Aquibium microcysteis: one gene and its partner. The main gene of each other region encodes a partner of the protein of the gene in region 2 in a complex. Links are inferred from orthologs where the notes say so. Each region holds a gene or a part of one and is shown on either strand. Other genes may lie near its edges. The genes, in order: IAI54_RS28390 and dnaG.

The links.
Region 1: the proteins of dnaG (region 2) and IAI54_RS28390 are in contact, whole or in part, in a crystal structure (PDB 2R6A), measured with the Geobacillus stearothermophilus proteins. The link is inferred for Aquibium microcysteis from one-to-one orthologs. Residues at the interface, in WP_049624496.1 of Geobacillus stearothermophilus: Lys456, Leu457, Leu458, Pro459, Ala460, Asn463, Ala464, Leu467, Leu535, Leu536, Ile537, Ala538, Gln544, Glu545, Asp548, Tyr549, His552; in WP_033016901.1 of Geobacillus stearothermophilus: Ser13, Glu15, Ala16, Gln18, Glu91, Leu92, Asp94, Ala95, Val96, Pro97, Thr98, Ala99, Ala100, Asn101, Tyr104, Tyr105, Ile108.

Annotation. Positions count from the first base shown.
Region 1 is NZ_CP061080.1:6,016,405-6,031,182, forward strand. The notes cover bases 11,789-14,752. They hold IAI54_RS28390 (replicative DNA helicase), read right to left. Parts: upstream 14,034-14,752; coding sequence 12,543-14,033; downstream 11,789-12,542. Other genes in these bases: alr (alanine racemase), read right to left, coding at 11,789-12,538; IAI54_RS28395 (caspase family protein), read right to left, coding at 14,237-14,752. Outside these bases: IAI54_RS28325 (IS110 family RNA-guided transposase), read right to left, coding at 328-1,269; IAI54_RS28330 (hypothetical protein), read left to right, coding at 2,468-2,875; IAI54_RS28335 (phosphatidylserine decarboxylase), read left to right, coding at 3,153-3,848; pssA (CDP-diacylglycerol--serine O-phosphatidyltransferase), read left to right, coding at 3,852-4,679; IAI54_RS28345 (DMT family transporter), read right to left, coding at 4,680-5,555; IAI54_RS28350 (RidA family protein), read left to right, coding at 5,788-6,132; IAI54_RS28355 (hypothetical protein), read right to left, coding at 6,187-6,417; IAI54_RS28360 (SDR family NAD(P)-dependent oxidoreductase), read right to left, coding at 6,516-7,277; quaternary ammonium compound efflux SMR transporter SugE, read left to right, coding at 7,468-7,785; purF (amidophosphoribosyltransferase), read right to left, coding at 7,797-9,296; IAI54_RS28375 (CvpA family protein), read right to left, coding at 9,353-9,886; DNA repair protein RadA, read right to left, coding at 9,916-11,313; more of alr, read right to left, coding at 11,363-11,788; more of IAI54_RS28395, read right to left, coding at 14,753-14,778. UniProt on the Escherichia coli protein: The main replicative DNA helicase, it participates in initiation and elongation during chromosome replication. Travels ahead of the DNA replisome, separating dsDNA into templates for DNA synthesis.
Region 2 is NZ_CP061080.1:1,857,522-1,872,329, forward strand. What follows is about bases 1-2,994. They hold dnaG (DNA primase), read right to left. Parts: upstream 2,467-2,994; coding sequence 535-2,466; downstream 1-534. Other genes in these bases: rpoD (RNA polymerase sigma factor RpoD), read right to left, coding at 1-239; IAI54_RS08530 (Na/Pi cotransporter family protein), read left to right, coding at 2,745-2,994. Also shown: more of IAI54_RS08530, read left to right, coding at 2,995-4,403; IAI54_RS08535 (hypothetical protein), read left to right, coding at 4,470-4,997; rnk (nucleoside diphosphate kinase regulator), read left to right, coding at 5,268-5,702; IAI54_RS08545 (GreA/GreB family elongation factor), read left to right, coding at 5,849-6,391; alr (alanine racemase), read right to left, coding at 6,717-7,829; IAI54_RS08555 (D-amino acid dehydrogenase), read right to left, coding at 7,826-9,079; IAI54_RS08560 (hypothetical protein), read right to left, coding at 9,248-9,412; IAI54_RS08565 (GatB/YqeY domain-containing protein), read right to left, coding at 9,749-10,198; carA (glutamine-hydrolyzing carbamoyl-phosphate synthase small subunit), read left to right, coding at 10,497-11,699; IAI54_RS08575 (pilus assembly protein), read right to left, coding at 11,763-13,337; ypfJ (KPN_02809 family neutral zinc metallopeptidase), read right to left, coding at 13,487-14,398; IAI54_RS08585 (hypothetical protein), read right to left, coding at 14,681-14,808. UniProt on the Escherichia coli protein: RNA polymerase that catalyzes the synthesis of short RNA molecules used as primers for DNA polymerase during DNA replication.

The DNA of each region.
Region 1 (14,778 bases), 4.2 Mb from region 2 along the record:
CCGCCGCCACCCTCGCGCCGCCTCCCTTCCTTCGTCATCCCCGAACGGCGTCCAAGCGCAGCGCAGGACGGCGTATCCGGGATCCATGCCTCGCCGGCCGCGCCCCGCGATCCGGTGCACGACGAGGCACGCGCCACCGACCGCCGGCGCCGTCGGCGCCGCTCCACGGTCGCGGCCCTCGTCACCGTCAGCGCCTCATCCTCCAGCGCCCCCCCTCCGTCGTCGCTTCGCGACGCCACCTCCGCCCCCACTTCGTGGGGTGGAGGACAGGCAGCCGCCGTCGGGTCCGCGACCGCCGCCGCCGTCACCGCCCCTCGACCTTCGTCATCAACTCTGAGCCGATTGTGCGTCTCTGAGCCTTGCATTGAGGGTGACGATGATCTTTCGCATGACTGCGGCGATTGCGACGATGGGGCGTTTTCCGTTGTCGACGAGGCGTTTGTAGAAGGATGCGAACTCGCCTCTGCCGGCGGCTGCGCGCAGTGCCGGCATGAACAGGGCTGTTCTGATCTGCGGCCTGCCGCCGCGTTGCCGCCGCCGGCCGGTTGCGGTTCCGCTCTCGTTGGGGTGGGGAGCTGTCCCGGCCAGGGCGGCGGCCTGCCTGCGCTGGAGGGAGCCGAGTTCGGGCATCTGGGCGATGAGGGTTGCGGCGCATGTGAGGCCGATGCCGTTCATGGCGGTGCACACGGCGATGCGTTGGCGCAGGCTCTGGCTGCGTGCGACGAGGGCGGCGATCGCCGCGTCGAGCTTGTCGATCTGTTGCTCGATGGCGGCCAGCATGGCCTTGAAGGAGGCTGCGAGTGCCTTGGCGCCGGGCGCCCTGGAGCGGTTGCGCTCGGCGACCCTGAAGGCGACGAGGTCGGCCCTACGCCGCACCAGGACCTGCAACTGCCTCTCGTCGGCGTCTTGCGCCTGCCACAAAGACAGCTTGGCCCAGCGCTCGCGCGCATAGGCGGCCATTTGGGCGGCGTCGATGGCATCGCTCTTGCCGAGCGTGCCAAAGGAGCGGATGAAGCTCTTGAGCTTCAGGGTGTCGGCACGGTGGCAGGCGATTCCGGCCTTGAGGCATTCCTCCAGAAGCAGCAGTTCGTAGCCGCCGGTAGGCTCGCAGACGACGAGGTCGGGCCGGGCTTTCTTGAGCATGGCGCGAATGGCGGATCGGCTGTTGTCGATGGTCGCGGCGGCCTGGCGGCCGTTGCTGACGGTGAGACTGTCCTTGGCGACATCGACGCCGAGGCAGCAGGCGGGCGGGTGGTGCAGAAAGGCCATGAGGGTGCTATCCTTTGCGGGCTTCGGATTGTTTGCGGGCGTGACGGCGCGTCAGGGGCCCGATCAACTCTCCAAGCGGTGGTGCAAAGGCGGCAGGGAGCCTTGATGACGTCGGGTGTCGGCCCGATCCCGGAAACGGTCGCCTGCCGCCGAGGCTGCGGGTGTTCGAGCCCGCAGCCTCATCCAACACTACCCCGTTCGGCTCAAACAATCCCGGAACGGCGTCCAAGCGCAGCGCAGGACGACGTATCCGGGATCCATGCCTCGCCGGCCGCGCCCCGCGATCCGGTGCACGACGAGGCACGCGCCGCCGACCGCCGGCGCCGTCGGCGTCGCTCCACGGTCGCGGCCCTCGTCATCGTCAGCGCCGCATCCTCCAGCGTCGCGCCCCCCCTCCGTCGTCGCTTCGCGACGCCACCTCCGCCCCCACTTCGTGGGGTGGAGGACAGGCAGCCGCCGTCGGGTCCGCGACCGCCGCCGCCGTCACCGCCCCTCGACCTCGTCATCCCGGAACGGCGTCCAAGCGCAGCGCAGGACGACGTATCCGGGATCCATGCCTCGCCGGCCGCGCCCCGCGATCCGGTGCACGACGAGGCCCGCGCCGCCGACCGCCGGCGCCTCCGGCGCCGCTCCACGGTCGCGGCCGTCGTCACCGTCAGCGCCGCATCCTCCAGCGTCGCCCCCCCTCCGTCGTCGCTTCGCGACGCCACCTCCGCCCCCACTTCGTGGGGTGGAGGACAGGCAGCCGTCGGGTCCGCGACCGCCGCCACCCTCGCGCCGCCTCCGTTCCTTCGTCATCCCGGAACGGCGTCCAAGCGCAGCGCAGGACGACGTATCCGGGATCCATGCCTCGCCGGCCGCGCCCCGCGATCCGGTGCACGACGAGGCCCGCGCCGCCGACCGTCGGCGCCGTCGCCCGCCGGCGCCGCTCCACGGTCGCGGCCCTCGTCACCGTCAGCGCCTCATCCTCCAGCGCCCCCCCCTCCGTCGTCGCTTCGCGACGCCACCTCCGCCCCCACTTCGTGGGGTGGAGGACGAGAGGCCGGCCGCAGCGGCCGTCCTCCCCCGGCGAGAGCGGCGCGCAGAACGCGCGCGTTACCGCCAGCGAAATCAACCGCTTGCACGAAATTTCGGCCGCTCTTTCCACACCCCCGGCCATCGGCCCCATACTGCGCCGCGGTCGAAGGAGGACGAGAGCGTGGGCGGGTCGCGGGGGGATGGACGGAAGCTGAGGCGGATCATCGCGACGCTGGTCGCGCTGGCCGGCCTGGCCGACGCCGCCGCCGGCCGCGCCCATCCCGTACGGTGGCTGGTGCTGTTCTTCCTGCGCCGCGGCGAACGCGTCGCGCTCGACCACGTCGCCTGGGAACTCGGCGTCAAGCCGGCTGTTCTCGCGGCCGAACTCGCGCCCGCGGCCGGTCCGGGCGACGCCGGGCCGATGGATGCGGTCCTGATGGCCTGGCGCCTGCGCTGGCTCGCCATGGTGCTCGGCGCCCTGCTCGAGCACTCGGGCGGCCGCGACCGGGTGCCCGGCAGGACCGCCTGCGGCCCCGGGGCAGGCGCGCTCACGCGCGCACTACCGCCGCGCGCGCCCGACACGTCCTGACACCCGTCCTGCCGCCGCGGGCACCCGGACCGTCCCTGCGCCGGCCGCCCCGCAGTTCCCCGCACCCCGACAGGCCGGGCGGCAAAACCGCCTCCCGGCCCGCGGGTGTTGGCGCTGAACGACGCAGCGCTGGCGGAAAGGCGGGGATCGCGAGACCGGCGCCGGCGCGCGGGCCTCGGGGGACGCTCGGGCCGGAACGCCTGGCCCAGCCGCGCGTTGCGACGGTCCGGCCTTTCCGCTAATCATCGGCCCACCGAAGCAGGAACGACCCCAGCGCATGAGCATCCAGGATTCCATCAGGAACGCCTTCGTCCCCGTCCACCGCGAGGGCTGGCCCTTCATCGCCGCCTTCGCCGGGGCGTCGATCATCCTGGGCGTCTTCTCCACCAGCCTGTTCTGGATCGGCGCCATCCTGACCCTGTGGTGCGCCTATTTCTTCCGCGATCCCGAGCGGGTCACGCCGGTCGACGACCGGCTGGTGATCAGCCCGGCCGACGGCATCGTCTCGGCCGTCGGGCCGGCCGTGCCGCCGCGCGAACTCGGGCTCGGCGATACCGAGATGCTGCGCATCTCCGTGTTCATGAACGTCTTCTCCTGCCACGTGAACCGCGCGCCGGTGCGCGGCCGCATCAGCCGCATCGAGCACCGGGCCGGAAAATTCCTCAACGCCGAACTCGACAAGGCGAGCCAGGAGAACGAGCGCAACGGTCTCGTCATCGACAGCCCGAACGGTCCCGTCGCCACCGTCCAGATCGCCGGCCTGGTCGCGCGGCGCATCCTGTGCTTCGTCGAGGAGGCGACCAACATTTCGGTGGGCGACCGCATCGGCCTGATCCGCTTCGGCTCGCGCGTCGACGTGTTCCTGCCGGCGGGTGCGGTGGCCAAGGTGTTCCACGGCCAGACGGCGGTGGCGGGCGAGACGGTGCTGGCCGAGTTCGGCGGTATCGCCACGCCGCTGATGCGGGTGACCTGAGCGGTGGCCGATCCCCTGCACCCGGGCGAGGCGCCGCGGCCGGCCGATCCGCGCGGACCGCGCATCCGCGAGATTCCGCTGCGCATGGTGCTGCCCAACCTCGTCACGGTGCTCGCCATCTGCGCCGGGCTGACGGGCATCCGGCTGGCCTTCGAGGGCCGCATCGAGCTCGCCGTGTCGATGGTGCTGCTCGCCGCCTTCCTCGACGGGCTGGACGGCCGGGTGGCGCGGGCGCTGAAGGCGACGTCGAAATTCGGCGCCGAGATGGATTCGCTGGCCGACATCGTCAATTTCGGCGTCGCGCCGGGTCTCGTCCTCTATGCCTATCTGCTCGACGGCGCCGGCGCGCCGGGCTGGATCGCCGCGCTGCTCTTCGCCATCGCCTGCGGGCTCAGGCTCGCCCGCTTCAACGTCATGGCGCACGAGCCCGACCGCGACAACTGGCGCTCGGGCTACTTCACCGGGGTGCCGGCACCGGCCGGCGCGATGCTGGTGCTGCTGCCGGCCTATCTCGGCTTTCTCGGCTTCCCGCCCTCGGTGGGCTTCGCCTGGTTTTCCACGGTCTTCACGGCGCTGGTCGCCTTCCTGCTCGTCAGCCGCATCCCGCTCTGGTCGGGAAAGAACATGGGTCGCATCCGCGGCGACCTGATGCTGCCGCTGCTCCTGGTGATCGTGCTCTACGTGCTGCTGCTGTTCAACTATCCCTGGCACACGATGACGGTGACGGCGCTGGCCTACCTCGCCTTCATCCCGGTCAGCTGGATCGGCTACCGCCGCCGCGAGACGGCGGAGCAGCAGGGCGGCGCCGAACCGCCTTCGGGGACGGGCTGATCAGCCGCGCCGCCGCTCCGACAGGATGATCATCAGTCCGGCCGAGAAGATCAGCACCGCGCCGATCACCACGCCCGGCCGCGGCACGTCGCCCCAGATCAGGAAGCCCAGCACGAAGGACCAGACCAGCGAGGTGTATTCGAACGGCGCCACGACGGAGGCTTCCGCCTTGCGCATCCCCTCGAACAGGCAGAACTGCGCCAGCCCGCCGCAGATGCCGGTGCCGACGAGCAGCGCCAGCTCGGGCAGGCTGGGCGTCTGCCACACGAACAGCGTCGGCACGCCCGCGATCACCAGGAAGAAGCCGTTGTTGAGCAGGAGCTGCACCAGCGTCCGCTCGCCGAGCGCGATCTTGCGGATGAGCACGATCGAGAAGCCCCACAGCGCCGCGGCGGCGAGCACCATCAGCACCGGCAGCGACAGCCCGATCGCCAGCGGGTTGCAGGCGATGAAGACGCCGACGAACCCCGTGACCACCGCCACCCACCGCACCGGCGGCACCACCTCCTTCAGCAGCCAGACCGACAGGATCGTGACGATGATCGGCGCGGCGAAGTAGATCGTCGTCAGCTCCGCCAGCTGCAGGTCCCGCGCGGCCGTGTAGAAGCACAGCCAGGCAGCGAGGATGACGAAGCTGCGCAGCAGCATCGCCACGAGCACGGGGGAGTTCGCGGCATCCGCCACCGCCTTGCGCCCGCCGATGGCCATCGCGATCGCCACCACGGTGGCCGAGCGGAAGAGCAGGATCTGCCAGACCGAGAAGCCGACCACCATCAGCTTGATGGCCGCGTCCTGCAGCGAGAACAGGAAGTAGCCGACGCTCGTCAGCAGGATGCCCGCGAAGACCTGTTCCCGCCCGCTGATGACTGCCGACATCCGAATTCGCACCGTCGTTCCGTGATCCTCTGCTGTAGAGGGCGCCACCGGGCCGGCCCTGCGCCACGGTATACGATGCATGGGGCCAGCGGGCCGTCCGACGGCGGCCGCCGGCTTGGCAGGATCGGGAGGAAGCAACGGGGCCGGGCATGATCGCGTCGCCGGGCCTGTCCTCGCGCGGCCCGATCCGCTATTGAGCCGGCGGACCCATTGCAACCAGGGAGAACCCGACATGTCCATCCGCCGCATCGAACCCGGCAAGCGCATGAGCCAGGCCGTCGTCCACGGCAACACCGTCTATCTCGCCGGTCAGGTCGGCACGCCGGGCAAGGACGTGAAGGCGCAGACGCAGGAAGTGCTCGCCTCCATCGACCGTCTGCTCGCCGAGGCGGGTTCGGACAAGTCGAAGCTGCTGTCTGCAACGATCTGGCTGGCCGACATGCGCGACTTCGCCGACATGAATTCGGTCTGGGACGTCTGGGTCGACCCGGCGAACCCGCCGGCGCGCGCCACCGGCGAGGCGCGGCTGGCCACGGCCCAGCATCTCGTCGAGATCATCGTCGTCGCGGCGATCTGATCGCGCGCGCCCTCGCGAAGGCGGCGCTCCGGCCGGGGCGCCGCCCGGCCGGCGTCACTCGGGCTTCGGCGGGATCTCCACGATGCCCGGGTCGCTCTCCTCCGAGTAGAAGGCCGCCCCGGCAGGCACGCACTGCACCTGCCAGCCGATGGCCGGCCGCTTTTCGTATTCGACGATGGCGTCCTGGCACTGCTCGCGCGTGTCGAAGCCGCTCGGCATGACGACCATGCCGCCCTGCGGACCCGAGACGACGAGATACCAGACGAAGGTGGAGATGAGTTCCATGGCGTGCCCCGGCGGCGGCTGCAACTCCGGCGCACCTTACATCCGTGCCCGACTGCCGGGAAGCGGGCGTCCGCGCCGCCCGCCGTCCTGCGGCGTCCTTACGCAGGCATGCGGCTGCGCTGGAAGGCCTGTGCCCGCGCGTCGAAGATCAGGCCGGTCTCGGTGAGCGCCGGTCCGGCGAGCGGCACGATCCGTGCGGCGATGTCCGACGGGTGGGGCAGGGTCGCGGGATCCTCGCCGGGCATGGCCTGCGCCCGCATCGCGGTCCGGGTGGCGCCCGGATTGACGATCGCCACCTTCAGTGCCGTGTTCTTCGTCTCGTCGGCCCAGGAGCGGGCCATCGCCTCGACCGCGGCCTTCGAGGCCGCGTAGGGTCCCCAGTAGGCGCGCGCCGAATGGGCGGCACCCGACGACACCACCAGCGCGCGGCCGGCATCGGAGAGCCGCAGAAGCGGGTCGACCGAGCGAATCAGCCGCCAGGTGCCGGTCACGTTCACCGCCATCACCTTCTCGAACACCTTCGCCTCGATATGGGCGAGGGGACCGATGACGCCCAGCACGCCGGCATTGGCGACCAGCACGTCGAGCCGGCCCCAGCGCTCGTGGATCGCGCCGCCGAGCCGGTCGATGCCGGCCATGTCGGTCAGGTCGAGCGGCACCAGCGTCGCCTCGCCCTTGCCGGTCCGCGCGCGCTCGGCCTTGATCGCGTCGTCGAGGTCCTCCAGCCCGCCCACCGTGCGCGCCACCGCCACGACGTGCGCCCCCGCCGCCGCCATCTGCCGGGCGATGAAGTAGCCGATGCCGCGCGACGCGCCCGTGACGAGTGCGATGCGGCCGGTGAGATCTGGTGTGTCGGACATGTCGCTTCCCGTCGTCGGTTGCGGGCGGCCGGGGGGCCGCGATGGATGCCGGCTTAGCCGAACCGGCGCGGCAGGAAAACCCCGCTTGACCAAGGCCGCCCGCCGTTGGAGGATTGTGCGGCCGGGACGACCCGGCTTTCATCCGACATCGGTGGGGACGACCCCATCTCCAAGAGGAGAGAGACGGGGCATGGCCTGGATCTATCTGTTCGCCGCCGGACTGTTCGAAATCGGCTGGGCCGTCGGCATGAAGTACACGCACGGTTTCACGCGGCTCGTGCCGAGCCTGCTCACCGTGGCCTCGATGGCCGTCAGCCTCGGGCTGCTCGGCCTGGCGCTGAAGACGCTTCCGCTCGGCACCGCCTATGCCATCTGGACCGGTATCGGCACCATCGGCACCGTCATCCTCGGCATCGTTCTGTTCGCCGAGCCGGCCGATGCGCTGCGTCTCGCCTGCATAGGCCTCATCGTTGCCGGCATCCTCGGGCTGAAGCTCGTTTCCGCCTGACGGCGGACGGGCTACTGCCCGCCGGTCGCCAGCAGCGAGAGCGTGCGGACGTTGTCCGTCCCCTCCATGTCGAGCAGGCGGGTCGGGTAATCGCCGGTGAAGCAGGCGTCGCAGAACTGCGGCGCCTGCGCATCGCGCGCCGCTTCGCCGACGGCACGGTAGAGCCCGTCGATCGACAGGAAGCCCAGCGTGTTGACGCGGATGAACTCGGCCATCTCCTCGATGGACATGCGCGAGGCGAGCAGCTTGGCCTTTTCCGGCGTATCGACGCCGTAGAAGCACGAGGCGCGCGTCGGCGGCGAGGCGATGCGCATGTGCACTTCCTTCGCGCCGGCGTCGCGCACCATCTGGACGATCTTCTGGCTGGTGGTGCCGCGCACGATCGAATCGTCGACCAGCACCACCCGCTTGCCCTCGATGATCTTGCGGTTGGCATTGTGCTTCAGCCGCACGCCCATGTGGCGGATCGAATCGCCGGGCGAAATGAAGGTCCGGCCGACATAGTGGTTTCGGATGATGCCGAGTTCGAAAGGCAGGCCGGCCTCCTGCGCGAAGCCGATCGCCGCCGGCGTGCCCGAATCCGGCACCGGCACGACGATGTCGGCCTCGACCGGGTTCTCCCGGGCGAGTTCCATGCCGATCTTCTTGCGCACGTCGTAGACGTTGCGCCCCTCGACGATGGAATCGGGGCGGGCGAAGTAGACGTATTCGAAGACGCAGAAGCGCGACTTGACCGGCTCGAACGGGAAGTGGCTCTCGATCCCCTTGGCGGTGACCACGACCATCTCGCCGGGCTTCAGGTCGCGCACGAAGCGGGCGCCGATGATGTCGAGCGCGCAGGTCTCCGAGGCGAGGATCCAGGCGCCGTCGAGGTCGCCCAGCACCAGCGGGCGGATCCCCAGAGGGTCGCGGCAGCCGATCATCTTCTTCGACGTCAGCGCCACCAGCGAGAAGGCGCCCTCGATCTGGCGGATGGCATCGACGAAGCGGGCGTTGAGGTCCCGCTCCTTGCTCGTGGCGACGAGGTGCATGATCGTCTCGGTGTCGGAGGTCGACGAGAAGATTGCGCCCTGCTTCTGCAGCACGCGCTGCACCGTCATGGCATTGGTGATGTTGCCGTTGTGGGCCACCGCCAGCCCGCCGTCGGCGAGTTCGGCGAAGAAGGGCTGGACGTTGCGCAGGCCCGCGCCACCGGTCGTGGCGTAGCGCGTGTGGCCGATCGCCCGGTTGCCCTGCAGCCGGTCGATCACCGACTGCTTGGTGAAGGTGTCGCCGATCAGGCCCACATGCCGCTCGACGTGGAACTGCGTGCCGTCATAGGAGACGATGCCGGCCGCTTCCTGCCCCCGGTGCTGCAGCGAATGCAGGCCGAGCGTGACGATGGCCGCGGCATCCTGCCGGCCGAAGATGCCGAACACGCCGCATTCGTCGTGGAAATGGTCGTCTGCCTCCGCCGCAAGCCCGCCGTCGTGCGCGGATGCGGAGAAGGAGTGGTCGGCTCGCTCTGCCATGGCTATCGGCCTTTCGCGCCATGCAACGCCGGCTGCCGGACGTCGATGGGTACGCTTCAGTTGCTCGTCTCGCCCTCACCGTCGTCGGTCAGGCGCTTGATGATCGAATTCTCGGGGTCGTCGGGCAGGAGGTCCTGCAGCTTGGCGCCGATGCCTTCGAGAAGCGGCAGCGACTTGGCTTCGGCCACCCATGCAGGGCGATTGTCGCCGACCAGCCAGTTGAAGAACATCAGCGCGACGGCCACCACCAGCACGCCGCGCGCCGCCCCGTAGACGAAGCCGAGCGTGCGGTCGAGGGCGCCGATGCGCGAGTCGATGATGAAATCCGCGAGCTTCATCGTCAGCAGCGTGACGACCACCAGCGCGACGAAGAACACGATGCCGGCCGCCGCGACGAGCGCCAGCTTCTCGTTGTCGATGTAGGGCGTGACGTAGGGAACGACGATCGGATGGAGGAAGAAGGCGGCCGCGGCGGCGGCACCCCAGGATGCGATCGACAGCAGTTCGCGCGACAGGCCGCGCACCATGGCGAGGGTGGCCGACACGAGGGCGAAGCCGACGAGAATACCGTCAAGCAGCGTAATCGGCATTGCGGACCCACTCCGTTCCAAGCACCGCGTCAGTCTGCATTCTTGCTGCGTTTCGTTCCCGCGATCTTCGCGACGAGATCGACGAGCGCGCCCGGCTGGAACGACCGCGTCGCGATCGCGCCTGCGATCTCTCCGCTGCCAGCCGGCAGGACGCCCTGCCCGAAACCCAGTTTCTCGGCCTCTTTCAACCGTTGCTGCGCATGCGCGACAGGCCGGACGGCGCCCGAAAGGCTGATTTCGCCGAAATAGACACAATCCGCAGGCAGGGCAAGTCCGGTGAGGGAGGAAACGAGCGCCGCCGCCACCGCGAGGTCGGCGGCCGGCTCGGAAATGCGGTAGCCGCCCGCCACGTTGAGATAGACGTCGTGCTGCGCGAAGCGGATGCCGCAATGCGCCTCCAGCACGGCGAGGATCATCGACAGGCGCGAGGAGTCCCATCCCACCACGGCGCGCCGTGGCGTGCCGAGCGGCGAGGGCGCCACCAGCGCCTGGATCTCCACCAGCACCGGCCGCGTGCCCTCCATGCCGGCGAAGACGGCGGCACCCGGCGCCTTGGTGCTGCGCTCGCCGAGGAACAGCTCCGACGGGTTCGACACCTCGCGCAGTCCCTTGTCGGACATCTCGAAGACGCCGATCTCGTCGGTCGGGCCGAAGCGGTTCTTCACCGTGCGCAGGATCCGGTAGTGGTGCCCGCCTTCGCCCTCGAAATAGAGCACGCCGTCGACCATGTGCTCGACCACGCGCGGGCCGGCGATCTGGCCCTCCTTGGTGACGTGCCCGACGAGCACGATCGCCGCACCCGTCGACTTCGCGTAGCGGATCATCGCCTGGGCGGAGGCGCGCACCTGGGTGACCGTTCCCGGTGCGGAATCGGCGAGGTCGGTCCACAGCGTCTGGATCGAATCGAGGATCAAGAGGTCGGGCCGCCGGCCCTCGGCGATGGTGGCCAGGATGTCCTCGACATTCGTCTCGGCGGCCAGCTCCACCGGGGAGTCCGCCGCACCGAGCCGCTGCGCGCGCAGCCGGATCTGCGCCACCGCCTCTTCGCCGGACACGTAGACGATGCGATGCCCTTGCCGCGCCAGCGCGGCGGCCGCCTGGGTGAGCAGCGTCGACTTGCCGATGCCGGGGTCGCCGCCGACCAGCAGCGCCGAGCCGCGCACGAAGCCGCCGCCGGTCGCCCGGTCGAGTTCGCCGATGCCGCTGGCGATGCGCGGCGCGTCCTCGATGTCGCCCGACAGCGAGGTGAGCACGACGGCCCGGCCCTTGCGGGCGCTGCGTGTCGAGGCGGGACCCGCGCCGATGCCGCCCGACGTGCCCTCTTCGATCAGCGTGTTCCATTCGCCGCAGGCGTCGCACTTGCCCGCCCAGCGGGAATGGACGGTGCCGCAATTCTGGCAGATGAACTGGACGCGCGATTTGGCCATCAGGTTTCCAGGGCAGGAGACGGCGGCGGGGCAGGGTGGTCGCAGACGGTCACGCTTGCTGGTCTCCCTCGACACCGACGTGAAAGCGGGTGAAGCGCCGCGACAGGCCGGTGAGCAGTTCGTAGGCGATCGTCCCGGCCGACCGCGCCGCCTCGTCGATCGGCAGATCGGTGCCGAAAAGCTGGATGAAGTCGCCGGCGGCGACCGCGTCGGGCCCGAGGTCGGTGACGTCGAACATCGTCAGGTCCATGGTGACGCGGCCGAGGATCGGCACGCGCCTGCCCTTGATCGAACCGGAGCCGCCCGGCAGGACGCCGCGCAGCGGCACGCCGCTGCCGGAGGCAGAGCGCGGCAGCCCGTCCGCGTAGCCGACGGCGGCGATGGCCACCAGCGTGTCCCGATCGAGGAGCTGCGCGGCGCCATAGCTCACCGCCTCGCCGGGTTGCGCCCGCCGCACCTGCAGAATGCGCGCCTCGGCCGTCACCACGGTCTTCATCTTGACGCTCGACGACGGCGCGCCGCCATAGACGGCGATGCCCGGCCGGACGATGTCGAAATGATATCCGCGGCCGAGCAGCAGCCCGGAGGAATTGGCGAGGCTGGCCGGGACGCCCGGAAACGCGGCGCGGACGGCACCGAAGGCTTCCAGCTGCCGCCGGTTCAGGGGATGGTCGCGTTCGTCGCCGCAGGCGAGGTGGCTCATCACCAGGACCGGCTCGACCGCCCGCGTCAGGGCGTTGTCGGCGCCGAAGGCGCGCGCCTGCTGGACGGTCAGGCCGAGGCGGTTGAGCCCGGTATCCACCTGGAGCCCGCAGGACCTGTCGGAGCCATGCGTCGCGCAGTGCCGTTCCCAGATCGCGATGTCGAGGGCGCCGCTGAGCACCGGCGTCAGGCGATGGGCGGCGAAAAGAGCCGCCGCGTCTTCGCTGAAGAGGCCGTTCAGCACGAAGATGCGGGCGTGCGGCGCGGCGCGGCGCGTCGCGATCCCTTCGTCCGCGGTGGCGACGAAGAAGGTGTCGCAGCCTTCCGCGGCGAGTGCGGGCACGACCGCGGCGATGCCGAGGCCGTAGGCATCGGCCTTCACCACCCCGGCCACGCGCGCGCGGCCGGCGACCTTCGAGAGCGCACGGTAGTTCGAACGCAGGGCGCGCAGGTCGACCATGACGAGGCCGCCGGCGAGATCGGAACGCGGGCCGCTCTCGCGGATATGGACGGGATCCGCCACGGCGCTACTCGAACCGTTCCGGCAGCCGGTCTTCCTCGGCGAGATCCGAGAACCGCGTGAACTGGCCTTCGAAGGCGAGTTCGACAGTGCCGGTGGGGCCGTGGCGCTGCTTGGCGATGATGAGCTCGGCCTTGCCCTTCACCCGCTCGAACTTCAGCCGCCAGTCCTCGTATTCCGGAGTGCCTTCCTCGGGCTGCTTGTTCTGCATGTAGTATTCGTCGCGGTAGACGAACAGCACCACGTCGGCGTCCTGCTCGATCGAACCCGATTCGCGCAGGTCCGACAGTTGCGGCCGCTTGTCGTCGCGGCTTTCGACCTGGCGCGACAGCTGCGACAGCGCGATGATCGGCACGTGCAGCTCCTTGGCGAGCGCCTTCAGGCCGGTGGTGATCTCGGTGATCTCCTGCACGCGGTTCTGGCTCGATTTCGCCGACGAGCCCTGCATCAGCTGCACGTAGTCGATGACGATCACGTCGAGCCCGCGCTGGCGCTTGAGGCGCCGGGCGCGGGCGGCGAGCTGCGCGATCGAGATGCCGCCGGTCTGGTCGATGAAGAGCGGCGTCTTCTGCATCATCTGGGCGCAGGCCACGAGTTTCTCGAAGTCCGATTCGGTGATCTCGCCGCGGCGGATCTTCGACGACGAGATTTCCGTCTGCTCGGAAATGATGCGGGTTGCGAGCTGTTCGGCCGACATTTCCAGCGAGAAGAAGCCGACGACGCCGCCGCGCTCGGCCTTGAACGAGCCGTCGGCCTGCTGCGCAGGCTTGTAGGCGGCGGCGATGTTGAAGGCGATGTTGGTGGCAAGCGACGTCTTGCCCATCGCCGGGCGGCCGGCGAGGATGATGAGGTCGGACGACTGCAGGCCGCCGAGCTTGCGGTCGACGTCGCGCAGGCCGGTCGAGACGCCCGACAGATGACCCTCGCGCATGTAGGCGGCGTTGGCGACGTCGATCGCCGTCGTCACCGCATCCGAGAAGCTCTGGAAGCCGCCGTCGTAGCGCCCGGTCTCGGCCAGCTCGAACAGCCTGCGCTCGGCATCCTCGATCTGCTCTGCCGGCGACATGTCGACCGGCGCGTCGTAAGCGATGTTGACCATGTCCTCGCCGACGGTGATCAGCGCGCGGCGGGTGGCGAGGTCGTAGATCGCCCGGCCGTAGTCGGCCGCGTTGATGATCGTGACCGCCTCGGCGGCGAGCTTGGCGAGGTAGTGCGCGACGGTGATGTCGCCGACCTTCCCGTCCGCGGGAAGGAAGGTCTTCATGGTGACGGGATTGGCGGACTTGCCCATGCGGATCAGCTCGCCCGCGATCTCGAAGATCTTGCGGTGCAGCGGCTCGTAGAAATGGGTCGGCTTCAGGAAATCCGAAACGCGGTAGAAGGCGTCGTTGTTGACGAGGATGGCGCCGAGCAGCGCCTGCTCCGCCTCGATGTTGTTAGGCGCCTCGCGATAGAGCGGCGTCTCCGCCACGCCGAGCTTGCGGACTGCTTCTGCCATGATCGTCCCGTCTGATTCCCTGCCGGCCACCGGCCTACCAGATGTCGGCGGCCCGCGGGACGCCAATCTGCCTGGCCACCCGTGATTCACACTCGTCCACATCTTTGCTGCGGCGGTGGGCGAATCCGGTTGACGCGTCGCGCCCGGACTCATACCCGGTGCGCCGGCGGAACAAAACAGGAAAATGGCGTCGTCCCGCCGACCTACCGCGCGGCGCTCCATGCCGCCGCGAGCTGTGGTTCGATCCGGAAGACGATGTCGCCCTCCTCGCCGGGAAGGACGATCGTGTCGCTCTGCGGCGTCACCTTCGGCAGCCCCTGCTTGAAGGTGTAGCGGATCACGTCCTCCCGCAGGAAGCTGCCGATCTGGCCACCGGTGATCATCGCACCTTCGCCGATGGTGACGCGTCCGGCGAGCACGTCGATCAGTCGCTCGGTGAAGCGGCTCTTGGCCGGCACCTCCTCGTTCTCCGATCCCGACGTGATGACGCGCCGTACCGGATTGGTGTGCAGATGCGCCGACCAGCCGTCGGGCGTTCCTCCGTCGCTGCGGCTCTCGATCATGCGAATCGCCGCGCCGGAAAAACAGCTGTCGAAGATCCACAGCACGTGCTTGGCCTCCAGCACCTCCGACCATTCCTCGATGCGCCGCAGGTTCAGCGCCGCGTTGCGGAACGGCGCCGGCGGCGTCATGGCCGGCGCGTCGCGGGGAACGAACCAGGCCGTCTTCTTGCCGAAGCTCTCGG
Region 2 (14,808 bases):
TCGTCGTCCTCGACGACGTTGATGCCCATGTCGGAAAGCATCGACATGGTGTCTTCGATCTGCTCCGACGTCACTTCCTCGGACGGAAGCACGGCGTTCAGTTCGTCCATGGTGACGTAGCCGCGCTTCTTGGCGAGCTTGATCATCTTCTTGACGGCATCGTCGGAAAGGTCGAGAAGCGGACCGTCGACTGCGCCTTCGCGCTCCGTCTCGACCTCTTCTTTTTCTTTTGTCGTCATGCTTTCCTGTCTCCAACAAGTCCGGTGGGGCGGCCGTGGCGAACCGCCCGCAGCACCGGATGACGCCGCGTCGCTCGCCTCAGCGACTACCGGCATCGCGTGAATTCATCATTAACCCTGGCACGATGGCGGCGCGCCGGCATGCGAAGGCGTGCCGCACTCCGCCAGCCTCCCCGATCGCGCAAGACACGACACCCGTTAACGAATCCGAACCGTCCTGATTCCGCCTATTCTCCGCGAGGTCAAGCCGCTGGCATGCGATTCGGTCGAAAAAAGGTCGCCCCGAACGTCGCCCTCAACCCTTGCCGCCCGTCCGTCCCGAGGAGACCCCGAAGCCTTCGATCAGCGCTTCGGTCGCCTGGACGTCGCGGAACTGGGTCTGGATGGCGAGCAACTGCCGATAGTTCTCCTCCGTCGGCTCCAGCGCCAGTGCGGCTTCGGCCGCTCTGAGTTCCTTATGTAGAAAGCCGGCGCTCTGGTGCAAGTGCATCGCCTGGGAGAAGGCGTCGCGCGCATCGTCGAGCGCCGCGTCTTCCAGCGAGGGCCACTGCCGCGTGCGCCGCACCAGCGCCACGGCCGCTTCCCAGACGGCGCCGAGGCCTGCGCGCACGAGGCAGGCGACGATCGCGTCGCGATCGCCCGCCTCGTCGTGGGCCACGGCGTCGAGCAGTCCGCCATGCAGGCGCTGCAGGTCGGCATGGCCGAGATCCAGCCGCTCCACCTGGTCGAAGAACTCGTCGATCAGCGGCGGATGGTTCACCAGCGCGACCATCAGCACGGCCGCGCGCACCGGCATGATGGCGGCCGACGTGCGCACCAGCGCCGATCTGGCGAGGCTGTCCGAGACGGCGAGCCGGCCCGACGGCCGCTGCCCCCGCCCCCAGCCCTCGGTACGCCTGTCCCCGCCCCGTTCGCCAGGCTGCCAGTCGCGCCTTGGCCTGCTCGTGCCGAAGAATGCCTGCACGCGCTCGCGCATGTCCTGCTGGTAGTGGCGGCGCAGGTTCTCGTCGCGGATGCGGCCCGTCGCCTCGCGCAGCGACTTTTCGAGTTCCGCCCGCCGCTCCGGCGTCTCGAAGACCGCGCCCTGCGTCTCGCGCAGCCAGATCATCTCGGCGAGCGCGCGGGTCTCGGCGAGCACGCTGCGGAACGCCTCGGGTCCGCCCGACCTTACGAGGTCGTCGGGATCCTGGCCCTCCGGCAGCATGGCGAAGCGCACCGTGCGGCCCGGCTGGATGGCGGGCAGCGCGAGGTCGGCCGCCCGCCACGCAGCCTTCAGGCCCGCCTTGTCGCCGTCGAAGCACAGCACCGGTTCGGGCGCCATCCGCCACAGGAGTTCGAGCTGCGCCTCCGTCAGCGCGGTCCCGAGTGGGGCCACGACGTTGGCGAAGCCGGCCTGGGCCAGCGCGATCACGTCCATGTAGCCCTCGACGGCGATCACCGCGCCGTCCTTGCCCTGCCCCTTGCGGGCGCGGGCGAAGTTGTAGAGCACCTCCCCCTTGTGGAAGAGTTCCGTGTCGGGCGAGTTCATGTACTTGGCCGGCGCGTCGGGCGACAGCGCACGCCCGCCGAAGGCGATCACGCGCCCGCGCGAATCCTCGATCGGGAACATGACGCGGTCGCGGAACCAGTCGTAGGAGACCGGAATGTCGTCGCCGTGGCGCACGAGTCCGCAGGCCTCGATCTGGTCCTTCGCCACGCCCCGGGCCGCCAGAAACTCCTTCAGCGCGTTGCGGCTCTCCGGCGCATAGCCGAGCCGGAAGGCCTGCTGCGTCGCCGACGACAGCCCGCGCTCGCGCAGATAGGCGCGCGCCTTCGCGCCGCCGGCGGCCTGGAGCTGCCCCTCGAAGAACTGCGTCGCCATCTCCATGACGTCGTGCAGGCTCGCCCGCTGCTGCTCGCGCCGCTCCATCTCCGGGTCGCGCGCCGGCATCGGCACACCGGCCAGTTCCGCGATCCGCTCGACCGCCTCGGGGAAGCTCAGCCCGTCGAGCGCCGTCAGGAATTTGAAATGGTCGCCGGAGGCGCCGCAGCCGAAGCAGTGGTAGCGCCCCTTCCTGTCCTCGCAGTGGAAGCTCGGGCTCTTCTCGCCATGGAAAGGGCAGCAGGCCCAGTAATCGCCACGCGACGTGTTGGTCTTGCGCTTGTCCCACGAGACGCGCGCGCCGATGATCGACGAGATCGGCACTCGATCGCGGATTTCGTCGAGGAAGGAAGGCGCAAATCGCATGGGGTCTGGTTCTCTCTCGTCCACCATAGTCGTTCGATCCCTCCGGGACGACACCAATCGTCGGCCCTGCCCGCTTTCCACAGCCCGAAAGGCCGCGCACGACGCCATGTCGTCCGTAAGCGACGTGACGCGTCGGTTCCGCGCGCGTCCCCGCTCCGCCTCCCGACTGATTATCTGGCTAATCACTTTTCCCTGGAACGTTGGCCGATTCAGGCGGTTCGGAGCATGATGATCCTCCCTTGCAGGCCGGCCGCGGCCGCACGCCCGACGGTGCGGCCATGAGCGGATCCCTCGTCCTTCTCCACCTGGCAGGTGCCGTGGCGCTGCTGCTGTGGGCGACGCGGATGGTGCGGACAGGCGTCGAGCGCGCCTATGGCGACGTGCTGCGGCTGAGGCTGCGCGCGCTGCTGCGCCGCCGGATCGTCGCCCTTTTCGCCGGCGCCGTTCTGGCCGTGATGATGCAGAGCGCGACCGCCGTGAGCCTGCTGATCGGCTCCTTCGCCGGCACCGGCATCGTTTCGGGCACGTCGGGACTGGTGGCCGTCTTCGGCGCCGACCTCGGTTCGGCGCTGGTCGTCAGGCTGCTGTCACTCGATCTGTTCGTTCTGGTCCCCGTCTGTCTCGTCGCCGGCACCACGATGTTCCTCGCCACCCTGTCCCGCAAATGGCGCCAGGCGGGGCGCATCCTCATCGGCGTCGGTCTCCTCATCCTGTCGCTGCGGATGATCGGCGAGGCGTCCGAACCGCTGCGGGAAAGCGCCTTGCTGCCGGTCGTGATCGGCTATCTCGCCGTCGACCCCGCAAGTGCCTTCCTCCTCGCCGCGATCGTCACCTGGCTGTTCCACTCCTCGGTCGCGGCCGTTCTCCTCGTGGCTGCGCTGGCGGCGCGCGGTATCGTGCCGCCCGAACTCGGGGTGGTGCTGGTGCTGGGCGCCAATCTCGGCGGCTCCGTCATCGCCGCACTGCTGTCGCGCGCGGCGCCGCCCGCCTCACGCGTGGTGCCGGTCGGCAATCTCCTCCTTCGCGGCTGCGGCGCCGTCGTGGCACTCGCCGCGGTCATGGTCATCGCTCCGCCCATCGACGCTCTCGGTTCCACCGCACCGGCGCAGCTGATCCACGCCCACATCCTGTTCAACGCGGCGCTGGCAGTGGCCGGCCTGCCCCTCGCCGGCCCCATCCATGCCCTCGCCTCGCGCCTCGTGACGAGGGGACGGCCCGCAGCCGGGGCACTTGAAGTGCCTGAACTGACCGCCCTGTCGGAAGCCGCGCTCGACAAGCCGTCCCAGGCGCTCGCCAATGCCACCCGCGAGGTGATGCGCGTCTGCGAGACCGTCGAGATCATGCTGAAGCGGATCGGAGAACTGTATGTCGACGCAGACGAGGACTCGATGACGTCGCTCGCCGCGCTCGACGATCGCGTCGACCGCAGCCATGCCGCGATCAAGCTCTATCTCGCCCGCATGTCGGCGCACCCGCTGTCGGAGAAGGAGGCACTGCGCTGCCAGGAACTCGTCGGTGCCTGCGTCAAGCTCGAACAGGTCGGCGACATCGTCGTGCGCAACCTCCTCGTCCACGTGCGGCGCAAACACGACCGGGGGCTCGACTTCACCGACGAGGGCTGGCGCGAACTGTCGAGCTTCCATGCGGCGGTCACGTCCAATGCGCGCCTCGCCTTCAACCTGCTGGTCACCCGGGACGCCGCGACCGCGCGGCAGATCGTCGAGGAGAAGGACCGCCTGCGCGACATGGAGAAGCGCTCCAGCAGCAGCCACTTCGCCCGTCTGCGCGACGGGACCGTCAAGAGCATGGAAACGAGTGCCATCCACCTCGACACCATCCGCGACCTGAAGCAGATCAACTCGCTGCTGGCATCGATCGCCTATCCGGTTCTGGAGGAACAGGGATTGCTGCGGGGTTCGCGTCTCCGGACCGGCTGACGGAACCCTCCGGCCGAACGCTTCGTTGAGGCGACTCACGTCGAAAACCGCAACGGAGAGAAACGAATGGCCATCACACGCAAGGATGAAGCAAGGGCGCTTGCCGCCGACGAACGCGAGCTGGTCGAAAAGTCGCATCATCCGATGGTGCAGGATCTATCCGACAAGGAACTCTCCGAACTCGTCCAGCTCGTTCGCGCGCGTCGGGACAAGGCCCGGACGGAGGCAAGCCGACGTCGGCGAGAGATGCGCGGCAAGAGTGCGGCGAAGGGAGCAGCTCCGTCGCGCGCCGACGATGGTTCCCGGATGAAGCTCGACGTCCTGGCAATGGCTGTGCGCCGTCTCAACGCCGAAAGCGAGCGTCGCCGGCAGATGGCAGCCAGGGTGTCGCTGGCAGAGAACGCCCGCAATGCGCTCATTCTCAAGAAGGCCGGAAAGGATGATGCGCCAGGCGCCGCCTTCAACGCACGCACGGCGCATCACGGGATGCGGAAGAAGGCCAGTGAACGCAGGGCCGGTCTGGTGCGGCCGATGGAGCTCGGGCGTCAACGCAAGGCCGGCGCCGTCGCCCAAGCCAAGCGCGACGGGCGTTGAGCCGATCGTCCTTGACTTTGCCTCTGGGGTGTCCCACGTTCCCTTGCATGTCGACCGACCGTTGCACCCTCCCGCTCGAACGGGCGTTCCCCATCGCGGGCACCTGACCCCCGGCCCGGTCGCGTCGCGCCCCGGCCGCGGGGCATAGGCCTACGAGGACTGCGATACGCGGCCCTGCAGGAACGGCGACGCAACAATCCACCCGATCCATCCTTCAGCCGCTGGCGCCCGAGTCGTGTCGGCGGCCGAAATCTTCGACGAGTCTTGAAAATGGCCACCACCTCCGGCGGGCGCAAGCCTGCCATCACGATGATGCGCTCCGACCATGAGAGCCTGTCGCGCCTCGCCGATTCCCGGGCTGCCAGTGATCCGGATCTGTCCGACCAGCTCTTCGCCGAACTCGACCGCGCGCGCGTGGTGGAGGACGGTCGGATGACGTCCGGCGTCGTCCGCATGGGCTCGACGCTGCGGTTCACCACCGATGCGGGCGAAGACCGGACCGTCACGCTCGTGTTCCCCGGGGAAGCCGACATCGCCATCGGCAAGGTCTCGATCCTGACGCCCATCGGTGCTGCCCTGATCGGCCTGTCCGCCTCCCAGTCCATCGACTGGACGTCGCGCGACGGCCGCGTCCACAGGCTGACCGTCGAGCACGTCGAACAGAACGATGTCGCGCGGCCGCAGCCCGAGTTCCGGACCGCATGACCATGTCGATGCCGCTCAGCCGCCTCTCGCTTTACGGAGGATGCCTCATCGCAGGATCGTAGCCCCCTGTGCCGCATGCATGCGGCACAGGGGTTCTCCACCTCGTCCCGACTTACCGCTCCCAGGCGGAGCAATGGAGAACTGCGATGTCGAAAGAAACCTGCATCCTTACCACGAAGGACTACACGATCCTCGAGGTCATGCGCGACCGCTGCCTCGGCCAGGGCGACCCGATGGCGCCGATCCTCAAGCGAAAGATCGAATCTGCCATCGTCATGTTCCGCGACGAGGTCCCGGATGATGTCGCCACCATGAGCAGCCGCGTCACGTTCAGCGTGAACGGTCGCGATCCCGACACGCGGATCATCTCGCACGACAGGATGACGTCCATGGTCGGCATGTTCCTCCCCGTCACCACCTTGCGCGGGCTGGCGCTTCTCGGGCTCGCCGAGGGTGAGCATTTCGTCCTCACCGGCAGCGACGGCGTCGAGGAACGGATCCTTCTCGAGAAGATCCAGTACCAGCCGGAGGCCGCCAGACGCGAAAAGGAATCCCTGCAGCGACACTCGGTGAGACAAGCGCCCGGCAAACCTTCGCTGAGGTTGATCCGCGGCGCGTTCTACGATCGGGCGCCGCTCGTCGCCGCATCCCCTGACGGGGTCGACGATCCCGGCCCTTCGGCTGCATGACGGCAGCATCGTGAACTCAGGATGCGCAGAACGATCGCGTATCTGCCGCTGGCCGTGGCCGTCTTCTTCGCAGCCATGCCGAACACGCTGGCGGGCGGAGGCACGGCCTGACCTTCGCCGCCCTTAGGCTGCACGGGCGTGGCTTCGGCGATGCGGGAGCGGATGACGAGCGTCCCGCGGGTGATCTCGACGCGCGCTCTTGCCGCCCGGCACCGCGACCCGGTTGCCGTGCGGTCCTCCGTTGGCAGCTCGACGCACCCAGTCTTCTCCCGCCGCCATGCGGAGGAATGGGCGCCGAGGCCGGGCACCCGAGCGGCGACTGCCGTCACTGCCCAGTCCCGCCGGGTCCGACGTAGTTCCGGTGAAAGCGCCGTCCGAGGCGGCTGAGTATCTCATATCCGATGGTCCCGGCCGCGCAGGCGATGTCGTCCACGTTCTGACCAGGGCAGAGAAGGTCGACGAAATCGCCTTCGCGGGGCATGGTGGTGCACCCGGTCATGTCGAGCACGATGCTGTCCATGGACACCCGGCCCAGGAACGGCACCGGCTGCCCACGATGGAACGCAGCGGCGCCGGCGTTCCGGGGCCAGCCGTCGGCATAGCCCAAGGAGATGGTCGCGAGGGTGGTGTCCCTGTCGACCACCGCCCTGTGCCCGTAGCCCACCGCGGTCCCGGCTTTCACCTTCCGTGTCTGAATGATTCGCGCGCGCAGGCCCACCGTCTGCCGCATGGGGTTCGACGTCCATGGAGTGGGGTTGATTCCGTAGAGCGCCGCGCCCGGCCGCAGGACGTCGAAATGAAAACCTTTTCCGAGAAACGTTCCTGACGAATTCGCAAGGGAAGCAGGCGCGTCCGGGAGTCGTGCCCGGAGACGTTCGAACGTGGAACGCTGCGCTTCGTTGGCCGGATGGCCCTCCTCGTCGGCGCAGGCAAGATGGCTCATGACGAGTTCGACAGAGAGGCCGTGAAGGAGGCCCTCGTCAGCCGCGATCATCTCGACGTCCTCAGGGGCGAGTCCCAGACGGGCCATGCCTGAATCGAGCTGGAGCGCGACGGCCAGCCGCTTGCCTGTCGCTGCTGCGCATGAGCGCCAGACTGCCAGATCCCCGAGCGTGTTGACGACAGGGGTCAGCGCCGCCTCGGCAAGCTCGCGTTCCATTCCGGCCGGGGCGCCGTTCAGGACGAACACGCGGGAGTTCCGTCGCAGCGTCCGACGCAGTTCGAACCCCTCCCTGGAGTGCGCGACGAAATACGTCCGGCATCCTGCCGCCTCGAGAGCAGCCGAGACGTGGACGGCCCCGAGGCCATAGGCATCTGCCTTGACGACTGCCGCGCACTCGGCGCGTCCCGCCATTTCCGCAAGCAGTCTCCAGTTGGACACGACCGCGTCGAGATCGACGGTCAGGACCGCCTCAACCTGCCTCGCGTTCCCCGTCATGTCCGATACCGCCCGATGCCGAGGTCCGTGACATCGATGTCAGGCGTCCGTCCGGAGACGATGTCGGCGAGCACGCGTCCCGAGCCGCAGGCCATGGTCCAGCCGAGTGTTCCGTGTCCGGTATTGATGTAGAGGCCTGGTATCGGGGTGCCCCCGACGATCGGCGGGCCGTCGGGCGTCATCGGCCTCAGCCCGGCCCAGAAGGTGGCTTCTTCCAGCCGCCCTGCGCCGCCGAAGAGGTCGGTGACGGAATGTTCGAGCGGAGCGCGCCGAGATGGCTTCAGGGACAGGTCGTAGCCGGAGATCTCGGCCGTCCCTCCGACGCGGATGCGATCTCCGAGACGGGTGATCGCGATCTTGTAGGTCTCGTCCATGACCGTAGAGACCGGAGCCGCGGTCTCGTCGGCGATGGGGAGCGTCAGTGAATACCCCTTCACCGGGTAGACGGGCACGCGGATGCCGACCGGACGGAGAAGGAAGGGCGAGTAGCTTCCGAGCGCGACGACGACAGCGTCCGCTGTGAATTCTCCCGCGTCGGTCCGGACTCCACGGACCCGATGTCCGTCACGCAGGACGTCCCGCACGGTGACGCCATATCGGAACTCGACGCTTCGCGCGCAAAGCGCCGTCAGCCTGGCCGTGAAGGTGTGGCAGTCGCCCGTCTCGTCGCCAGGAAGCCGCAGCCCGCCGACGAACTTCTCCGCAACGCGGACGAGCGCGGGTTCCGCTTCGACGCAACCGTTGCGGTCGAGGACTTCGAACGGTACGCCGAACTGCTCGAGGACCTCCACGTCGCCGCCGACAGCGTCCAGCTGATGTTGACTGCGGAACAGCTGCAGCGTGCCCTGCATGCGCTCGTCGTACGCGATCCCGGTAGAGGCCCGCAGATCGCGCAGACAATCGCGGCTGTATTCCGCGATCGGCACCATCCGCGATTTGTTCACGGCATAGCGTGCCGACGTGCAGTTGCGCAGCATCGTCGCCACCCACGACCACATCGCCGGATCGAGCCGCGGTCTGATCGCGAGCGGGCCGTGCTTCATAAGCAACCACTTGATCGCCTTCAGCGGTACGCCCGGTCCTGCCCATGGCGAGGAGTATCCAGGCGAAATCTCTCCCGCATTGGCATAGCTGGTTTCGAGGGCGGGACCGGGCTGCCGGTCGATGACCGTTGCCTCGTGTCCGGCCTGCGCGAGATACCAGGCGCACGTCACCCCGATGACCCCGCTACCCAGGATGAGGACCCTCATGGGTGTCTCCTCAGGCGGCGGTCACAGGCAGCGGCGGGCAGCATCGAAAATCGTCTTGTCATCATGCATCTCCACCGGGCCAGCGGTGGCAGACCCGGGAATCAGAACCGAACGTGATCTGGTTTTGGATTTCCGGCCCCCGGTCGACGGCTCATGGCCGCGCCAGGGCTAGATGCACGCGATGAGGCAGCCCGCGTGGTTCAGGAACCGCCCGCGGAAACTCTCGACGATCTGGCTTTCAGGATGCGACAGCAATTCGAAGGTGCCTGCGTTGATGATCAACAGATAGCGCGCGCGGCCCGGCTTTGCAAAGGCGAAACCCGCGGCCACCATGTCCGGGGATCGAAAGCCGGTCGAAGCGCTTCCACCCGGATCAGGCCGTCGGTCCGGGACTGAACGGGCTGGACCGGACACCTCCACGAGGCCGGCTCACTTCCGCGACGCTGTGCAGTATCCGGCCGTCGCTACACGAGCCCCAGCCTCGGCTGCGGCACGATCAATCCCTCGAACCACCGCGCAGAACGCCATCTTCGCCGGCACCGCTTCCGCGATCCGTTCGACCTCCCGCAAACCGGACCTCGACGAAGTGCCTCGCCCAGGTTAACTGCAAGGTGTGGCCGCGGGCGTGCAGGTGGCGGGAGAACTCCGCGACAGGCCGCCTCCGGACCGCTACTGCAGCAGCCCCTTGACGATGCCGCTCGCCTTGCCGAAGTCCATCCGCCCGGGATACTTCTCGCGCAGCGCGTTCATGCAGCGGCCCATGTCGCGCAGGCCGTCGGCGCCCACTTCGGAGATCACCTGCGCGCAGGCCTGCTTGACCGCCTCTTCCTCGAGCTGCCGTGGCAGGAAATCGCGGATGATGCCGATTTCCTCGCGTTCCTGCTCGGCCAGTTCCAGGCGGTTGCCCTCCTCGTAGAGCCGCGCCGATTCCTGGCGCTGCTTGATCATCTTGACCAGAATCAGCGCGATCTCCTCCTCGCTCACCGGGTCGCGCCCGGCACTGCGATTGGCGATGTCACGATCGTTGATGGCGGTCTGGATCAGGCGCACCGTGGAAACGCGCCGCTTGTCGTTCGATTTGAGCGCCTGTTTCAGCGTCTCCGCGAATTTCTCGCGCATCGGAATAGAGACTCCCTTGGCAGCCGGCGGACCTTAGCGCCGCGGATTTGCGGACGCAATTCCAATTTTCCCGGGACAAGCTGCTGTTTTCGTTCACGAAAGCTTTTCTCTTCGGACACCGCCGGGCGGATTGACCACCCCTGGCGTTTTTCCTATTGTCCGGTCCCTGCATGGACATATATTGAGCGCGCGGAACCGGTCGCCAATCCGACCGTTCGCGGTTTTCAGCACGGGCATATGACCCTTTGCCCGGGCAGTTTCAAGACCGCTGCGCCCCTCGACCCGACGGAGAGACCTGATGATCGCAAACACGGCGCCCTGGGGCGCGGAAAAAGCCACGGCCCTGCTCGTGCTCGCCGACGGCACCGTGATCGAGGGCCACGGGCTCGGGGCCACGGGCCACGCAGTCGCGGAAGTCTGCTTCAACACCGCCCTCACCGGCTATCAGGAGATCCTCACCGACCCCTCCTATGCCGGGCAGATCGTTACTTTCACGTTCCCGCACATCGGCAACGTGGGTGCCAATGCCGAGGATATCGAAGACCTCACGCCGGCGGCCCGCGCGGGCGCCGTCGGAGCCGTCTTCCGCGCCGAGGTGACGCGCCCGTCCAACTACCGGTCCGACGGCGGCCTCGACGAATGGCTGAAGCGCCGCGGGATCGTCGCCATGAGCGGCATCGATACGCGTGCGCTGACGGCCCGCATCCGCGATCTCGGCGCACCGCATGCGGTGATCGCCCATGCTCCCGACGGCGTCTTCGACGTCGAGGCGCTGAAGCGCGAGGCCGCGGCCTGGCCCGGCCTCGTCGGCCTCGACCTCGCCCGCGAGGTGACCTCCGGCCAGAGTTCCACCTGGAAGGAGACCCCGTGGTCCTGGGGCGAGGGCTTCGCGGAGCAGACCCAGCCGTCCATGCACGTCGTGGCGATCGACTACGGGGTGAAGCGCAACATCCTGCGGCTGCTTGCCGGTCTCGGCGCCGAAGTCACGGTCGTACCGGCCATGACGCCGGCGGAAGACATCCTGGCGATGAACCCGGACGGGGTCTTCCTGTCGAACGGTCCCGGCGACCCCGCAGCGACCGGCGAATATGCCGTCCCGGTGATCCGCGACCTGCTCGACGCGGACGTGCCGATGTTCGGAATCTGCCTCGGCCACCAGATGCTCGCGCTGGCGCTCGGCGGCCGCACCGTCAAGATGCATCAGGGCCACCATGGCGCGAACCATCCCGTCAAGGACCACACGACCGGCAAGGTCGAGATCGTCTCGATGAACCACGGCTTCGCGGTGGACGGCGATTCGCTTCCCGACGGCGTGGAGGAGACGCACGTCTCGCTGTTCGACGGGTCGAACTGCGGCATCTCGGTCGTGGGTAAACCGGTCTTCTCCGTCCAGCACCATCCCGAGGCGTCGCCCGGTCCGCAGGATTCGCACTACCTCTTCCGGCGCTTCGTCAACCTGATCCGCGAGCGCAAGGGGGAGCCGGCCCTGGCCGAGCGCTGATCCGTCGCGGGCCGCGCACGCACGCGAGGCCCGCGCATCCCCGCACGCGTCGTACAGCCGGCGTCAGGACGAGATGCGCAGCCGCACGACGTCGTCCCGGATCGATCTGAACACGTCGTCGAGCTGGCGTCGCGACGGCGCGTCGAAGAAGTGGTTCAGGCTGGTCGCGCATTCCTTCAGCATCATGCCCGTCTTCACGTCCGGCTCCTCCAGCCGGATCGTGTAGACCACCGTGCCGGCAGCCTTGGCGTTCTCGCAGGCGGCGAGCGTGCGGGCATTCATGAGCCTGTTGGTGTCGGAGGAGGAGCCGGCGGTGATGCCGAGCCGGCCGTCGACCAAGTAGCCGTTGCTGGAATAGGACGAGCCGAACACGGTGCCGTTGTTGCCGAACACGTTCGAGCCGTCCGTCAGCACGATCATGATCTTCTCGATCCCGGGCGCCTTGGCGGTGCCTTCCGTGAACGGCGGCTCCGGCGAAAGCGCCCGCATGCCCCAGGCGACACCCTCCATGATGTTGGTGGTGCCGTTGGCCTGCAGCCCCTTCACCATCTTCTTGATCGCATCATAGTCGTTGGTGAGCGGCTGGATCGGCTGCGCGAGGCAGTCCTTGTTCGGCCCCTTGCCGCCGAAGGTGCTGGGAGCGACGGGCAGCCAGTTCGCCGAGGGATCCTTCGGATCCAACTGCGAGGCATCGGGAATGCCGTATTTCTGCAGTTTCTTGAGCTGTCCGGCGGGCGTCTTGTCCAGCGGATCGGCCGACGAGGCGATGTAGCTGTTCGAGTATCCCCACCCGTCGGGTTCGTCGATCGAGAACGCCGGCACGAACAGCGTCTCCGGCTTCCTGGGATTGGGCGGGACGTCGGAGACGTCGAGATCCTCGCCGTCGGAGGCACGCGTCTCGACGCAGCCTTTCCAGGTCTGGCCGAGATGCTGGAAAAGCTCGAACCGGCTGAGGCCCGTCGGAAGCTCGGTCTGCGGAAAATCCGCCTTGCCCTTGAGGTCGAGCCAGTCGGCGCCGGTCTTGTTCTTCATCTTGCCGTTCTTCCTGAACGCCGGGCCATGCTGGCTGCCGACGTTGACGAAGTTGGCGAAGGGGACGACGGCGAATTTGAGCTTCTCCGTGTCCTTGATCTGCGACGCCATGGTGTCCACCAGCCCGAGCACGGCGTCCTTCATCGCGGAGAGCTTGCCGCCCGCCATGGAGCCCGTGGTGTCGAGGACCAGCGCGATCTCGTACCGGTTGAAGGCGATGTCGGCGGACGACGACGCCGTGACCTGCCAGTCCTCGTAGCCGAGCACGCCGGCAAAATGCAGGTCCTGCCGCGCCGTCGCCTCGACGGTGACGCGCGTGCCGGTCCGGAACACCTTGAGGCCGCCATGTTCGATGCGGAAGTTCGCTGCCAGGAAGGACCGCGCGATGTCGATCGCCTCGTCGTCGCTGATCGTGTCGCCTTCGCGCGCCACCGCGAGCGCGGCCGAATCGAGAGCGTTCTGCAGTTCCGTGTGGCGATTGCTGATCGAGGAGAAGTCGATGGCGACGCCGGCGGCGAGCACGAGCGGGACCATCGCGACGGCCGCCACGATCGCGAAGTTCCCGCGCTCGTCGGCTGGAAGCTGCGCCAGCAGATTTCGGATCATGCCATGCCCTCTGCCCGTATCGTGGCAGCAGAAACCATAGCGCGAGCCGATTAAGCCCAGCCTAAACCGCAGGCTTAACGAAGGTTGAAGACGTCATGGCGGTTGCAGCCCGCCTTGTCCCTCCACGCGATGGCGGGTACCCGCCGCAGTCAGAGAGCGGCATTGAACGTGTCGCAGGCGTCGAGCCGGCCCGATTCCAGGCCGCGACCGAACCATTCGCGGCGCTGGGCCGAGGTCCCGTGGTTGAAACTGTCGGGCACGACGTAGCCCTGGGAGTTCCGCTGCAACGTATCGTCGCCGATCTGGTTGGCGGCGTTGAGCGCCTCGTCGATGTCGCCGCTCTCCAGCAGGCCCTTCTGCTCGGTGTAGTGCGCCCAGATGCCGGCAAAGCAGTCGGCCTGAAGTTCGACCCGCACCGACATGCGGTTGGCCTCCACCTCGCTCATCCTCTGGCGCTGCCGGTTGAACTCCGGCAGCACCCCGATGAGGTTCTGGACGTGATGGCCGACCTCGTGGGCGATCACGTAGGCCTGGGCGAAATCGCCGGAGGCACCGAAGCGGCGCTCGAGTTCGCCGAAGAAATCGAGGTCGAGATAGAGCCTGGAATCGCCCGGACAGTAGAAAGGTCCGCTCGCGGCGGAGGCGAAACCGCAGGCCGAGCGCACCTGGCCCGAAAACAGCACCATCGTCGGCTCCCTGTAGGTGGAACCGCCGGCCTGGAAGATGCCGTGCCAGACGTCCTCCGTCTCCGCCAGCACCACCCCCGCGAACTGCGCGAGTTCGTCCGACCCCTGGCTGGTGGTCACCTGCGTGCCACCGCCGGCGCCGCCGCCCTCGTCCATCTGGGCCAGGATCTCGAGCGGATCGATGCCGCAGGCCCGCAGTGCGAAGAAGACGACGACCAGGATGACGATCCCGGACAGTCCGCCGCCGCCGACCGATCGCCCGACCGGTATCCGCATCCCGCCGCCGCGGCCGAAGGTCGGGCCGCGGCCGATGCCGCCGCCTCCGCCCCGCCGGTCCTCGACGTTCGAACTCTGACGCCTGCCCTTCCAGCGCATTGGTCCTCTCCCTCGAGCCCGCCGCCCCCCGACGCTCCGAGGCGGGCCAGCCTGAAAAACAGATAGCCCGGCGCCCGCCGGGTGTCACAGGGAATCTCCGCCGTCCCGCCGGCTTTGATCGAGCGCAAGGCGAGGAGCCGGCAAAGGGTCTAGAGCCTCGTCCGTGGCGGGGCACGGGCTCCGGCTGAGGCAGGTCCGAGGGGGATTCGGGCGGCCTCGCATTGCGGTGCACGGCGGCGGCGGCGACGGGGAGGCCGCCGCCGAAGCCGTGCGTTCGGCGGGTCAGTCGCGCTGCTTGTCCTCGACGCTGCGGCCGTCGGAGCTTCTCGATCGCTCCTCCACGCGCTCCTCGCCCTTCTTCAGCTGGTCGCCCTTGCGCTCCTCCACCCGACGCTCCTCGCGTCTGGCGC